3 regions of the uncultured Salinicola sp. genome follow, and region 3 is predicted to be linked to each of the others. Evidence: predicted binding sites of a transcription regulator. Region 3 holds the regulator's gene; each other region holds the start of a gene.
The links. Region 3 encodes sigma-54, which starts transcription at its own class of promoters, with help from an activator protein. Its sites were predicted from a motif close to TGGCACNNNNNTTGCTNT; they were not measured.
Positions count from the first base shown of each region.

Region 1: urtA (urea ABC transporter substrate-binding protein) is a predicted target of sigma-54. The motif match lies at 2,555-2,572, and genes of this name have one in related genera.
Region 2: glnA (glutamate--ammonia ligase) is a predicted target of sigma-54. The motif match lies at 2,100-2,117, and genes of this name have one in related genera.

Region 1 is NZ_CALFQK010000104.1:58,846-63,012, forward strand. It holds gene Q0602_RS10770 (BCCT family transporter) at 1-122, opposite strand, end outside; gene Q0602_RS10775 (acyl-CoA dehydrogenase C-terminal domain-containing protein) at 509-2,308, shown strand; gene urtA (urea ABC transporter substrate-binding protein) at 2,655-3,974, shown strand; gene urtB (urea ABC transporter permease subunit UrtB) at 4,060-4,167, shown strand, end outside.
Region 2 is NZ_CALFQK010000173.1:20,019-24,185, reverse strand. It holds gene Q0602_RS21015 (nucleotidyltransferase family protein) at 208-777, shown strand; gene Q0602_RS21010 (polysaccharide deacetylase family protein) at 826-1,815, opposite strand; gene glnA (glutamate--ammonia ligase) at 2,241-3,647, shown strand; gene Q0602_RS21000 (DUF4124 domain-containing protein) at 3,795-4,167, shown strand, end outside.
Region 3 is NZ_CALFQK010000154.1:21,136-25,302, forward strand. It holds gene lptB (LPS export ABC transporter ATP-binding protein) at 1-565, shown strand, start outside; gene Q0602_RS17275 (RNA polymerase factor sigma-54) at 711-2,144, shown strand; gene raiA (ribosome-associated translation inhibitor RaiA) at 2,264-2,572, shown strand; gene ptsN (PTS IIA-like nitrogen regulatory protein PtsN) at 2,582-3,061, shown strand; gene rapZ (RNase adapter RapZ) at 3,065-4,009, shown strand; gene Q0602_RS17295 (HPr family phosphocarrier protein) at 3,996-4,167, shown strand, end outside.

The DNA of each region.
Region 1 (4,167 bases), on a different contig from region 3:
CTATTGGTCTGGATATTGTCCTGGCCAATCACATAATCGGTATCGATGAGATTGGCGGGACCCTCTGGTGCCGGTATGCCTTCCTGCGGCGCATCCGGCTGATTGTTGGCGTCTTGAGCCACTAGCCGTCTCCATTGTTTGATGAGTCAGTTCGAGGCCGCCCTCGCGCGGCGACGATTCCCTTGCGCTCCCTTGCGTCGTCCGGGGGGCATGCCAGTGCGTGCCCACCCGGTCCAGGCAGAGCACACAGTCTGGCGTATCCGCCGGAACACGCAAGTTTCCCAATTATCCTGAATCAAGTCGGTGCTTCCAACCGTCTTGGCGAGAAACCCGAAGTTTCCCCGCCGCTGATCGCGACCGATAGCGCGATGATAGCGGCTTTCGACTCTCGATCCTGTTCTGGCGACGACGCGAGGAGTAGACCAAGGTCAGAGTGAAACGCGCTGGGGTTGTCGCCTATAGTCCCAGCTGTATTTAAACGAATGTTTGAATCTCCGGGAGAGTTCGAATGGCAGACTATCGCGCGCCGCTCGTGGACATGCGGTTCGTCCGTGAAGAGGTGTTTCAGGCCGAGCAGGAGTGGCAGGCCATGCCGGCGACCGCCGATTTCAACGCCGAGCTGGCCGATGCCGTCCTCGAGGAAGCCGCTCGCCTGGCCGAAGCGGAGCTGTTTCCGCTCAATCAGCGTGGAGACGCCGAGGGGTGCGTGATATTGGACGGCGCGGTGGCCACGCCGGGCGGGTTTCGCCAAGCCTTTCAGGAGATGGCGCGGGGCGGGTGGTGCGGCCTCGGCGGCAACCCTGCCTACGGTGGGCAGGGCCTGCCGAAACTGTTGACCCAGGCCTTCGACGAACTGCTCTACGCCAGCAACACCGGCTTCGCCCTCTATCTGACACTCAACAACGGTGCCGGGCTGCTGCTCGACGCTTACGCCGACGACGCGGTCAAGGCCCGCTATCTGCCGCGGCTCTACGCCGGCGACTGGTTGGGCACCATGTGTCTGACCGAACCGCACTGCGGCACCGATCTTGGGCTGATCAGGACTCGGGCGGTGCCCATCGATGGCGGCCGCTACGCGGTCACCGGCAGCAAGATCTGGATCACCGGCGGGGAGCATGACCTGACCGAGAACATCGTCCACCTGGTGCTGGCCAAGCTGCCGGATGCGCCCCCGGGCGCCAAGGGGATCTCGCTGTTCCTGGTACCGAAACGCCGGGTGCTGGACGACGGTTCGCTGGGGGAGGCGAACGGGGTGGTCTGTGGCGGGCTCGAGCACAAGATGGGTATCAACGGCAGCGCCACCTGCGTGATGCATTTCGAGGGCGCAGAGGGGATCCTGATTGGCGCGCCCCATCAGGGCCTGGCGACGATGTTCACGATGATGAACTACGAGCGGCTCTCGATCGGCATCCAGGGGCTCGGATTGGGCGACGTCGCCTATCAGAGCGCCATCGCCTTTGCCCATGAGCGTCGCCAGAGCCGTGCACCGGGTGCTGCTGCCGAGCCCGATCAGGCCGCCGATCCGATTCTGGTCCATCCGGACGTGCGGCGCATGGCGCTCAACGCTCGTGCCTGGAACGAAGGCGGTCGACTGTTTGCCGCCTTCGTTGCCCGTGAACTCGATCGCGCCAAATATCATCCCGATGACCAGGTGCGCGAGGAGGCCGGGGAGCTGGTCGCGCTGCTCACCCCGGTGGCCAAGGCGTTTCTGACCGACCGCGGCTTCGAGACCACGGTGGAGGCCCAGCAGCTCTACGGTGGCAGCGGCTATTGTGTCGAATGGGGCGCCGAGCAGTTCGTGCGCGATGCGCGAATCGCGATGATCTACGAGGGCACCAACGGCATTCAGGCCATGGATCTGATCGGCCGCAAGCTGACGCGCAACCGGGGAGCTTACGTCGAGCGCCTTGCCGGGCGGATCAGGGCGGATCTCGACGGTGACGCTATCGGGTCCCCCGAATTGCGGCCGTTCCGGGAGGCGCTCGAAACCGAGCTGAGCCGGCTCGAGCGAGTCAGCGACGCCGTGATCGAGGCGGCCGGAGCGGATGCGGCAGCGGCGGGCGCGGCAGCCCATGATTACCTGCATCTGGTGGGCTATGCGGTTTACACCTGGATGTGGTGGAAGGCGGCTCGCGCAGCGCAGCGAGGCCTGGCCCACCAGGGTCCATCCGGGGCCGATTTCTATCGCGCGAAGTTGATCGTGGGGCAGCACTTCCTGAGCCGTCAGTTACCGCAGGCCGAAGCGCTGGAGCGCCAGATCGCGGCGGGACCGTCAGGGCTGATGGCGCTCGAGGCGTCGTATTTCTGAGGCCTCGGAGGCGGTCTCGGCGGATCGCCTCAAACATCCGTGCACCTCCATGGCGCATTCGCATTCCGTGACGGCGTTTTCGTACCCATTGCGGTGCAGAGGTCGGCCGGCGGGACCCCCGGTTGCACCAGCAAAGCGAGGAGGCGTGCGATAGACGCTTCCTGCGTGCACCAATAACGGCCATTTTGTCGAATTTTGGCTGTCTTTCCCGGTTTTTGTATACAAGATTCTCGCGATCAGTCATCAAGGCACGAAAAATGCATCGGGTTGTCCAGTCGAGATCCACGCCCGTGGCCGGGTCTGGATCATCAGGCCGATCACCAAGGGTCATGACCAGGAGAATCCGATGACAACAACCTCCCTTCGCAAGTGGATTGCCGGTTCCAGCATCGTGCTGGGGCTGGCCGGTTTCGGTAGTACCGCCCTCGCCCAGGAAGCGGCGCAGGACCAGGGCCCGATCCGGGTCGGAATCCTGCACTCGCTCTCCGGCACCATGGCGATCAGCGAGTCGACGCTGAAAGACGAGATGCTGATGCTGATCGACAAGCAGAACGAGGCCGGCGGCCTGCTCGGTCGCCAACTGGAGCCGGTGGTGATGGATCCGGCCTCGGACTGGTCGCTCTACGCCGAACAGGCCCGTGACATGCTGACCGGCGACGACCGTGTCGACGTCATCTTCGGCAACTGGACGTCGGCCTCGCGCAAGGCGGTGCTGCCGGTGGTCGAAGAGCTCGATGGGCTGCTGTTCTACCCGGTGCAGTATGAAGGCGAGGAGTCCTCCGAGAACATCTTCTACACCGGCGCAGCCCCCAACCAGCAGGCGATTCCGGCGGTCGACTACCTGATGAGCCAGGGCGTGGAACGCTGGGCGCTGCTGGGCACCGACTACGTCTATCCGCGCACTACCAACAAGATTCTGGAGGCCTATCTCAAGGCGAATGGCGTTGCCGACGACGACATCATGGTCAACTACACGCCGTTCGGTTTCAGCGACTGGCAGTCGATCGTCTCCCAGGTCAAGGATTTCGGCAGCCAGGGGCGGAAGACGGCGGTGGTCTCGACCATCAACGGCGACGCCAACGTGCCGTTCTACAACGAGCTAGCCAACCAGGGCATCTCGGCGGGCGATATCCCCGTGGTGGCGTTCTCGGTGGGCGAGCAGGAGCTGACCGGGATCGATACCGCGCCGCTGGTCGGCCACATGGCGGCCTGGAACTACTTCATGAGCGTCGACAGCGATGCCAACTACGACTTCATCGACGACTGGGTCGCCTACACCGGCAATGACGAGGCGGTGACCAACGATCCGATGGAGGCGCACTACATCGGCTTCAACATGTGGACCCAGGCGGTCGAGAAGGCCGGGACCACCGATGTCGACGCGGTCAAGGATTCGATCATCGGCGTGACCGTACCCAATCTGTCCGGTGGCGCTTCCACCATGATGCCCAACCACCACATCACCAAGCCGGTGATGATCGGCGAGATCCAGGACGACGGGCAGTTCAGCGTGGTCTGGCAGACGCCGACGACCGTCGCCGGTGACGCCTGGTCGGATTACCTGCCGGAGTCGAAGAATCTGATCAGCGACTGGAGAGCCCCGCTGCGCTGCGGCAAGCTCGACGTTGAGTCGATGACCTGCGAAGACGGCCCGGGCGCCGACTGAGCCGGTTCTGCCGACACCGATGCCCGCCCGGGGCGTCGGTGTCGCTGTTTGGAGCTGATGGCAGACCGTGTTCGAGGGCGACATCATGAGCTTTACCACAGGATGGAAAGGCCCGGCGCCGAGGCGCAGGCTCACGATTCCCATGCTGCTGTGCCTGTTGATGGCCTGCGGTCTGGGTATCGGTTCAGAGGCT
Region 2 (4,167 bases), on a different contig from region 3:
GATGATCCGCGCTCTAGCGCTGGATCGACGAGTCCCCTGGGCACTGAGTAGGAGGGTCGGGCGCGCATTGTACAGGCAAGCGCGCGACACTGGCTACTTTAGTCTATCGGTACCATTCGAGAGTTTTTCGACGACGATTCCGCCGCGACGGGCTTGGGCCAAGGGCCCTGAACGCGGCGGGCCAACCCATTGAAAGGCGAGGGTTTCATGTCTCCGGAGGAAGGGGAACGGGAGCGCGCGGAACGAATCATCGAATGGATTCGTGCCGACGCCTGGCGCCTGGAGGTGTTGCGCCAGGCGCGCGCGTTGCGTCTCCCCGACTGGTGGCTGGCCGCCGGTTTCGTGCGCAATCTGGTCTGGGATCGGCTGCACGGCTATTCGCCAGCGACGCCGCTGAACGATATCGATCTCGTCTATTTCGACGCCTCCCACGCCAGCGTACGCATCGACCGGGCGCACGAGAGCGCGCTCCGGCGCGCTGCCCCGCTGCCCTGGTCGGTCAAGAACCAGGCGCGGATGCACCGGCGTCACGGGCATCGCCCCTACGCCTCCATAGAGGAAGCGTTGAGCGTCTGGGTCGAGTGTGAAACGGCGGTGGCGGTGACGCTCGACGACGATGGCCGTATTCGCCTGACGGCACCCTTTGGCACCGCCTCGCTGCTCTCGGGTCGGGTGACGCACAATCCGCGGCACGGCGATAGTGAGGTGTTTCGGCAGCGCGTCGTTGCCAAGGGGTGGCAGCGCCGCTGGCCAGGGCTCGAGTTTCGCGGGCTCTGACAGGGACTCTGTAACAGGGACGCTGTGACAGGGACTCTGGGAAGGACTCTACGAGGGCAGATTGCCCAGCAGCCAGTCGAACAGTCTCCCCGGGCTGTTGGCGACCGGCTGCGTAATGGCGAAGCGCGGCAGCAGCACCGTGTCGATCGGTGGCTCGAGCCAGCCCGTTCTGTGCGTCAGCACACGTTCGATGCCGGCGCTGGCCGCCAATCGAGCCAGGCCCTCGTCCGCATGCGCCGAGGCGCTGGTGGCGATGCGAAGCGGGTGACGGCAGAGGACTGCCAACTGGTGCTGGCTTTCACGGAGCTGTATCAGGGCGGAGACGTCCTGCGTCGTGGCATGCGGCGGTATCAGGCTGCCGAAGCGGAACAGGCCTCCCTGCTCCAGACGGCGGATGCTGAAGGCGTCCAGGGCTTCGTCGGCGAATGCCGGATCGGCATCCAGCGCCGAGGCGACCGCATGCAACGCGGTGGCGTCTTGCGACTGGTCGAGCTCGGCGATGTAGTTCCGGATCGCCTGACTGTAGCGCTCATCGCGGTGCGTGCCGACGGTGGGCGGTGCCGGGAGGCCGGCTTCGGCGAGCAGTCGCCTTGCGTGGTCGGCCGTCTCGTCGCGCCAGAGGGCTTCGCCGATGGCCTCGTGCCATGAGCTCCAGGCGCGCTGGGTGACCGGGCAGGGCAGGAACACATTGGCCGGCAGCGCCAGCCGCTCCAGGGCCGGCGACACCTGTTTCAGCGTATCGCGCCAGCCGCCGTCGAAGGTGAGGGCGATGCGGGGCAGCTGGTCGTGATGCAGCTGCAGCACGCTCTCCAGGCTGACGATCTGCGCGCTCTCGCTGAGGCTCTCCAGCAACTGACGAAAGCTGTCCGGCCCCAGGCACCAGCCGGCTCTATGAGGCAACCGGGCCTCGGCTTCATCGTCCAGCACGCGATTCATCGCGAGAATGGCGCTTCGACCCCACAACGGCTCACTCAGGCTGAGACGCCAGTGACCGCGTAGGCGCTGTACCACATCCTGTGTGCGATCCAGCCTAGGCATGGGTCATTCCATCACTCGAGTCATCGGTCGCCATCGAAACATGGCCTTTGCCCACAGTATCCGTTGCCTATCGATTTTCGGCAAAGGTTCCGGAGAGGATTTGTCCGCTTTCTCTTTTGGTGCAGAGGGGTAAGTGTATGCACCAGGTTGGTGCTTTTGGCGGTCTGAAACCTCGGCTCATCGATGATGATGCACGGGGTGGCGCCCGCCGCGGCCCGCTGTCCCCTCGATAACATCATGCTTATCAAACGCTTATTAACGCCCTGCTGCGCCTTGCCTCATTTTGGCACATTCTCTGCATGGTCATGTAAAAACGGTGTGCGCGTGGGCAAGAGCGCCGACTTCGTGCTACAAAACACGCACGCCACAAAACGGTGTTGGATATTCGCCAACGAATCGAGCCATGGCTCACAGTGGAGGACAACATGTCTGAGAAAACCCTCGCCCTTATCGAAGAACACGACGTCAAGTGGGTGGATCTGCGCTTTACCGACACCAAGGGCAAGGAGCAGCACGTCACGATTCCTGCCAGCGCCGTCGATGCGGAATTCTTCGAGGACGGCCAGATGTTCGATGGATCTTCCATCGAAGGCTGGAAGGGCATCAACGAGTCCGACATGATTCTGCGTCCGGAAGATGGCACCGCCTTCCTCGATCCGTTCACCGAAGACTCCACGCTGATCCTGCGCTGCGACATCATCGAGCCGGCAACGATGCAGGGTTACGAGCGCGATCCGCGCTCCATCGCCAAGCGTGCCGAGGCCTACCTGGCCAGCACCGGCCTGGGCGACACCGCTTTCTTTGGCCCGGAGCCCGAATTCTTCATCTTCGACGAGGTGCACTGGAAGTCCGATATCGAGGGCTCCATGTACAAGATCTCTTCCGAAGAGGGTGCCTGGTCCACCGACCGTCAGGTCGAAGGTGGCAACCTGGCGCACCGTCCGCGGGTCAAGGGTGGTTACTTCCCCGTGCCGCCGGTCGACAGCTTCCACGACATCCGCAGCGCCATGTGCAACACGCTGCAGGCCGTTGGCCAGGAAGTCGAAGTGCATCACCACGAAGTGGCGAATGCCGGCCAGAACGAGATCGGCGTCAAGTTCAACACGCTGGTGAAGAAGGCCGACGAGGTGCAGCAGCTCAAGTACGTGGTGCACAACGTCGCTCACGCCTACGGCAAGACGGCCACTTTCATGCCCAAGCCGCTGGTGGGCGACAACGGCTCCGGCATGCACGTCCACCAGTCGTTCTGGAAGGATGGCTCCAACCAGTTCGCGGGTGACGAGTACGCCGGCCTGTCCGAGATGGCGCTGTACTACATCGGCGGCATCATCAAGCATGCACGCGCCCTGAACGCCTTCACCAATGCGTCGACCAACTCCTACAAGCGCCTGGTGCCGGGTTTCGAAGCGCCGGTCATGCTCGCCTACAGCGCGCGCAACCGCTCTGCCTCGATCCGTATTCCTTATACCGCCAGCCCGAAAGGCAAGCGCGTCGAGTGCCGCTTCCCCGACCCGACCGCCAACCCGTACCTGGCTTTCGCGGCCATGCTGATGGCCGGTATCGACGGTATCAAGAACAAGATCCATCCTGGCGACGCCATGGACAAGAACTTGTACGACCTGCCGCCGGAAGAGGGCAAGAAGGTGCCCACCGTGGCGACCAGCCTCGACCAGGCACTGGAAGCGCTGGATGCCGATCGCGCCTTCCTGACCGAGGGTGGCGTCTTTACCGACGAGATGCTCGATGCCTACATCGAGCTGAAGAGTGAAGACGTCGAGCGCCTGCGCCTGTCGACGCATCCGGTCGAGTTCGACCTGTACTACAGCGTCTGAGGATCGAATCCCGCTCCCAGGCCTGACGGAAAGCCCCACTTCGGTGGGGCTTTTTCGTGAGGAGGTCTCCGCGAAAGGGCCACCGGGCAGGTGAAGGGGCGAGGCCGCCGGCCGATAACAGGGTGATCGACATGGGAGCTGGCGCTGATGCAAATGGGGACGATGGTATCGGTGATATCGATTTGCCTGGTGGTCTGGGCCGCCTCGCCCGTGATGGCGGCGCCGGTCTATCGACATGTCGACGCTGCGGGTAACGTGGTCTACAGCGACGAGCCGGGGGCGGGCACGCGCGTCGATCTCAAGCCGATCACGGTGGTCGACCCCACCGGGGGCGAGACACGCGCGAACCCTCATCGTTCGGTCGCGCCCGAGGCGGCTGCGGTCGAGTACGAGCGTTTCGTGATCACCAGTCCGGGAGACCAGCAGACGCTGCCGACCGGACAGGCGGGAACCGTCCAGGTGAAATTGGCGATCGAGCCCGCGCTGCAGCGGGGTGACCGCGTCCAGCTCAGGGTGGACG
Region 3 (4,167 bases):
GGCCGATGCGGGTAGCGTCCACATCGACGACATGGATCTCAGCCGTGCGCCGATGCACGACCGGGCACGAGCCGGCATCGGCTATCTGCCGCAGGAGGCCTCGATCTTCCGCAAGCTGAGCGTCGCCGACAACATCATGGCGATCCTCGAGACGCGCAAGGATCTGGATCGCGCCGGGCGGCGCGAACGGCTGGGACAGCTGCTCGGCGATTTCCACGTCGACCATATTCGCGACAACCTGGGCATGAGCCTGTCCGGTGGCGAACGCCGGCGCGTCGAGATCGCCCGCGCCCTGGCCACCGAGCCGGCATTCGTCCTGCTCGACGAACCGTTCGCCGGTGTCGACCCCATCTCGGTCGGCGACATCAAGAGCATCATCCGCCAGTTGCGCGACCGCGAGATCGGCGTCCTGATCACCGACCACAACGTGCGCGAGACGCTCGACATCTGCGATAACGCCTACATCGTCGGTGACGGCCAGATCATCGCCGAGGGCCGTCCCCAGGCCATTCTCGAAAACCAGCGCGTTCGCGAGGTCTATCTCGGCCACGAGTTCCGCCTGTAGCCCCCTGCCCTTTTCGTCATGCCATCGGTTGCCGCCACTTCGGAACCCACACTGATGGCATGTTTCTTGCATAAAGCGTTGCATATCGCCATCGCAGCCAGTAACGTTGTGAGCCTTCCTCCGTTATCGTGACGATCGCTTTTCCATGTCCATGAAGCCCTCGCTGCAACTCAGGGTCGGCACGCAGTTGACCATGACGCCTCAGCTCCAGCAGGCCATTCAACTGCTTCAGCTGTCGACGCTCGACCTGCGTCAGGAAATACAGCAGGCGCTGGAGTCCAATCCGATGCTGGAAATGGAAGAGCCCTATTCGGAGCAGGAGACCCAGGACGCCACGGAAGACGAGTGGGCCAATGACATTCCCGACGAACTGGCCCTCGACAGCGACTGGAGCGATACCTACCAGGACGCCCATGTCGGCTCTCCGGGCAGCGCGAGCAGTAACGAGGAAGCCCCGGACTTCGACCGTAACGCGGCTGTCACGACCCTTCGCGACCACCTGCTCTGGCAGCTGGCGATGGGAGATTTCGACGAGCGCGAGCTGGCACTGGGAGAGTGCCTGATCGACGCCATCAACGACGATGGCTACCTGGTGGACTCACTGGACGAGCTGGCGGCGAGCCTGCGCGAGCAGCGCGGGGAGAGCGTCAGCACGGCCGATCTCGAGCACACGCTCATGCGCCTGCAACAGTTCGACCCCACCGGCGTCGGCGCTCGCAACCTGCGCGAGTGCCTGCTGCTTCAACTCGGCACGCTGGACGACGACACCCCACTGCTCCCCCAGGCCAAGCGTCTGGTGCGCCAGTTCCTCGAAGCCCTGGCCGGCAACGATCGACGACTGCTCAAGCGCCGCCTGCGTCTCGAGGAGGAGGAGCTCGATAGCGTCATCGCCTTGATCCGGACGCTGGAGCCGCGCCCGGGCCAGCGCTTCGACACCAGCCGCGACGACTACGTGATCCCCGACCTGGTTGCCACGCCCTCTCGCGATGGCTGGCGCATCGAGCTGAACGCCGAGACCCTGCCGCGCCTGCGCATCCAGCCCGACTACGCCGCCCTGATCAAACGGGCGGACAAAAGCGATGACAACACCTTCCTGCGCCAGCACCTGCAGGAAGCCCGCTGGCTGATCAAGAGCCTCTCCAGCCGAAACGACACGCTGCTCAGGGTGGGCCGGGAGATCATGTCGCGCCAGGTGGGGTTTCTCGAGCGCGGCGAAGAGGCGATGAAACCCCTGATCCTGGCCGACATCGCCCGCAGCGTCGACATGCATGAATCGACGATCTCCCGGGTCACGACCCAGAAATACATCCACACGCCACGCGGCGTGTTCGAGTTGAAGTACTTTTTCTCGAGCCAGGTCGGCGGACAGGGTGGCGACGGCGACAGCTATTCAAGCACTGCCATCCGCGCCCGCATCAAGAAATTCATCGGCGACGAGCCCCCGCGCAAACCTCTCTCGGACAGCAAATTGGTCGAATTGCTGGCCCAGTCCGACATCAGCGTCGCCAGGCGCACCGTGGCCAAATACCGTGAAGCCATGGGCATTCCGTCGTCCAGTGAACGCAAGCGCCTGGCCTGATCCCCGGGCCCGAAGTCAGTCAAGGCTCGCCATTCCGAACCAGATCGATCACGATGCCTTTGCAGTGCCCTGAAAAGGGTTACAATCAGAAGTGCCATCTGCCGCAACAGGAGTGTGTCATGCAAGTGAACGTTACCGGCCACCATGTCGAGCTGACCGACGCCCTCCGGGACTACGTCGGAGAGAAACTCGTTCGTTTGGAGCGTCACTACGACAACATCACCAACGTCCAGGTCACCCTGAGTGTCGAGAAGGAACGCCAGCAGGCAGCCTGTACCCTGCACGCGGCCGGCGGCGACCTGCACGCCGAAGCCAGCGATACCGACATGTACGCCGCCATCGATTCACTGGCCGACAAACTCGACCGCCAACTGGTCAAGCACAAAGAGAAGGCACAAGCCCGCGCCCAAGGCGCAGGCGCCCGTTGACGCCTGATGATGACACTGGAAAGCATTCTGCCCCCCGAGCGAACCCTGTTCGAGGTCACGGGGGGCAGCAAAAAACGTCTGCTGGAATTTTTCAGCACCTTCATCGCCCAGAACACGCCCAGCCTGGATAGCCATGAGGTCTTCAGCCGCCTGATCGGTCGCGAGCGACTGGGAAGCACGGGGATCGGCAACGGCGTTGCCATCCCCCATGCTCGCAGCCCTCATTGCAAAGGGCCGATTGCGGGATTCATGCGCCTGGAGGACGCCATCGACTTCGACGCCATCGACGGCGAGCCGGTGGACCTCGTTTTCGTGCTGCTGGTGCCGGAAGAGGCGGATGATGCGCATCTGTCGCTGCTGGCGGAAGTCGCCGGCATCATGAACCAGAGCAGCGTTCGGCAGCAGTTGCGCCAGGCCGACTCGCAGCGGGCGCTGCACGATGCGCTCGTCGATGCCATTCGCCATCACCGTGACAGCGACGACGGATAAGCGATGCAACTCGTCATCATCAGTGGCCGCTCGGGCTCGGGGAAATCGATTGCGCTGCAGGCGCTCGAGGATCTTGGCTACTACGCCATCGACAACCTCCCCGCCAACCTGCTCGCCCCGCTGATCGACGAACTGCGCAGCGCTCCGCCATCCCGGCCCAACGTGGCGGTCAGTATCGACGCGCGCAACCTGCCGGAATCGCTGGAGCGTTTTCCCATCCTGCTGGACGCGGTGCGCGGGCGCGGCATAGACACCCAGGTCGTCTATCTCACCGCCGATGCCAAGATCCTGCTCGAACGCTACTCAGCCACTCGTCGTCGCCATCCGCTGACCCGCGGCAACGACATGACGCTGGCCGAGGCCATCGATCACGAGCAAGGCTATCTCGCGCCGATTCGCCGCGTGGCCGACCTGGTGATCGACACCCAGGGGCTGTCGGTGCACGACCTCCGGGCCCGAATCGGCGAACAGGTGGCCAAGCATACCGGTGGCCGGCTGACCTTGACCTTCGAGTCGTTCGGCTTCAAACGGGGCGTGCCGCTGGACGCCGACATGGTATTCGACGCGCGCTGCCTTCCCAATCCGTTCTGGGATCCCGGGCTGCGCGCCTACGACGGCCGGGATGCCCAGATCATCGAGTTCCTCGAGTCCTATCCCGACGTCCACGCCCTGGCGGAGGACATCCACGGCTGGCTCGATCGCTGGCTGCCATCCTATCTGGCCAGTCATCGCAGTTATCTGACGGTCGCCATCGGCTGTACCGGCGGTCAACACCGCTCGGTCTATCTGATCGAGCGACTGGCACGCCATTTTCACCACGACGACGCCGATATTCGACTGCGCCATCGTGAGCTGGGCATTCACACCGCTCTCCCGAGCGACTCAGCAGCGCAGCCGTCCGCACCCACAGGAAACGCAGGATCATCCGAGCGCGATGCCGACACGTGAACTTCGCCTGACCAACCGCCGCGGACTGCATGCCCGTGCCGCCACCAAACTGGTTCAATGCTGCCAACCCTTCGACGTGCGCGTGGCGATCCATCACGGTAACCGCCAGGCGGACGCCGCCAATATCATGTCGCTGCTCATGCTTGCGGCACCTTGTG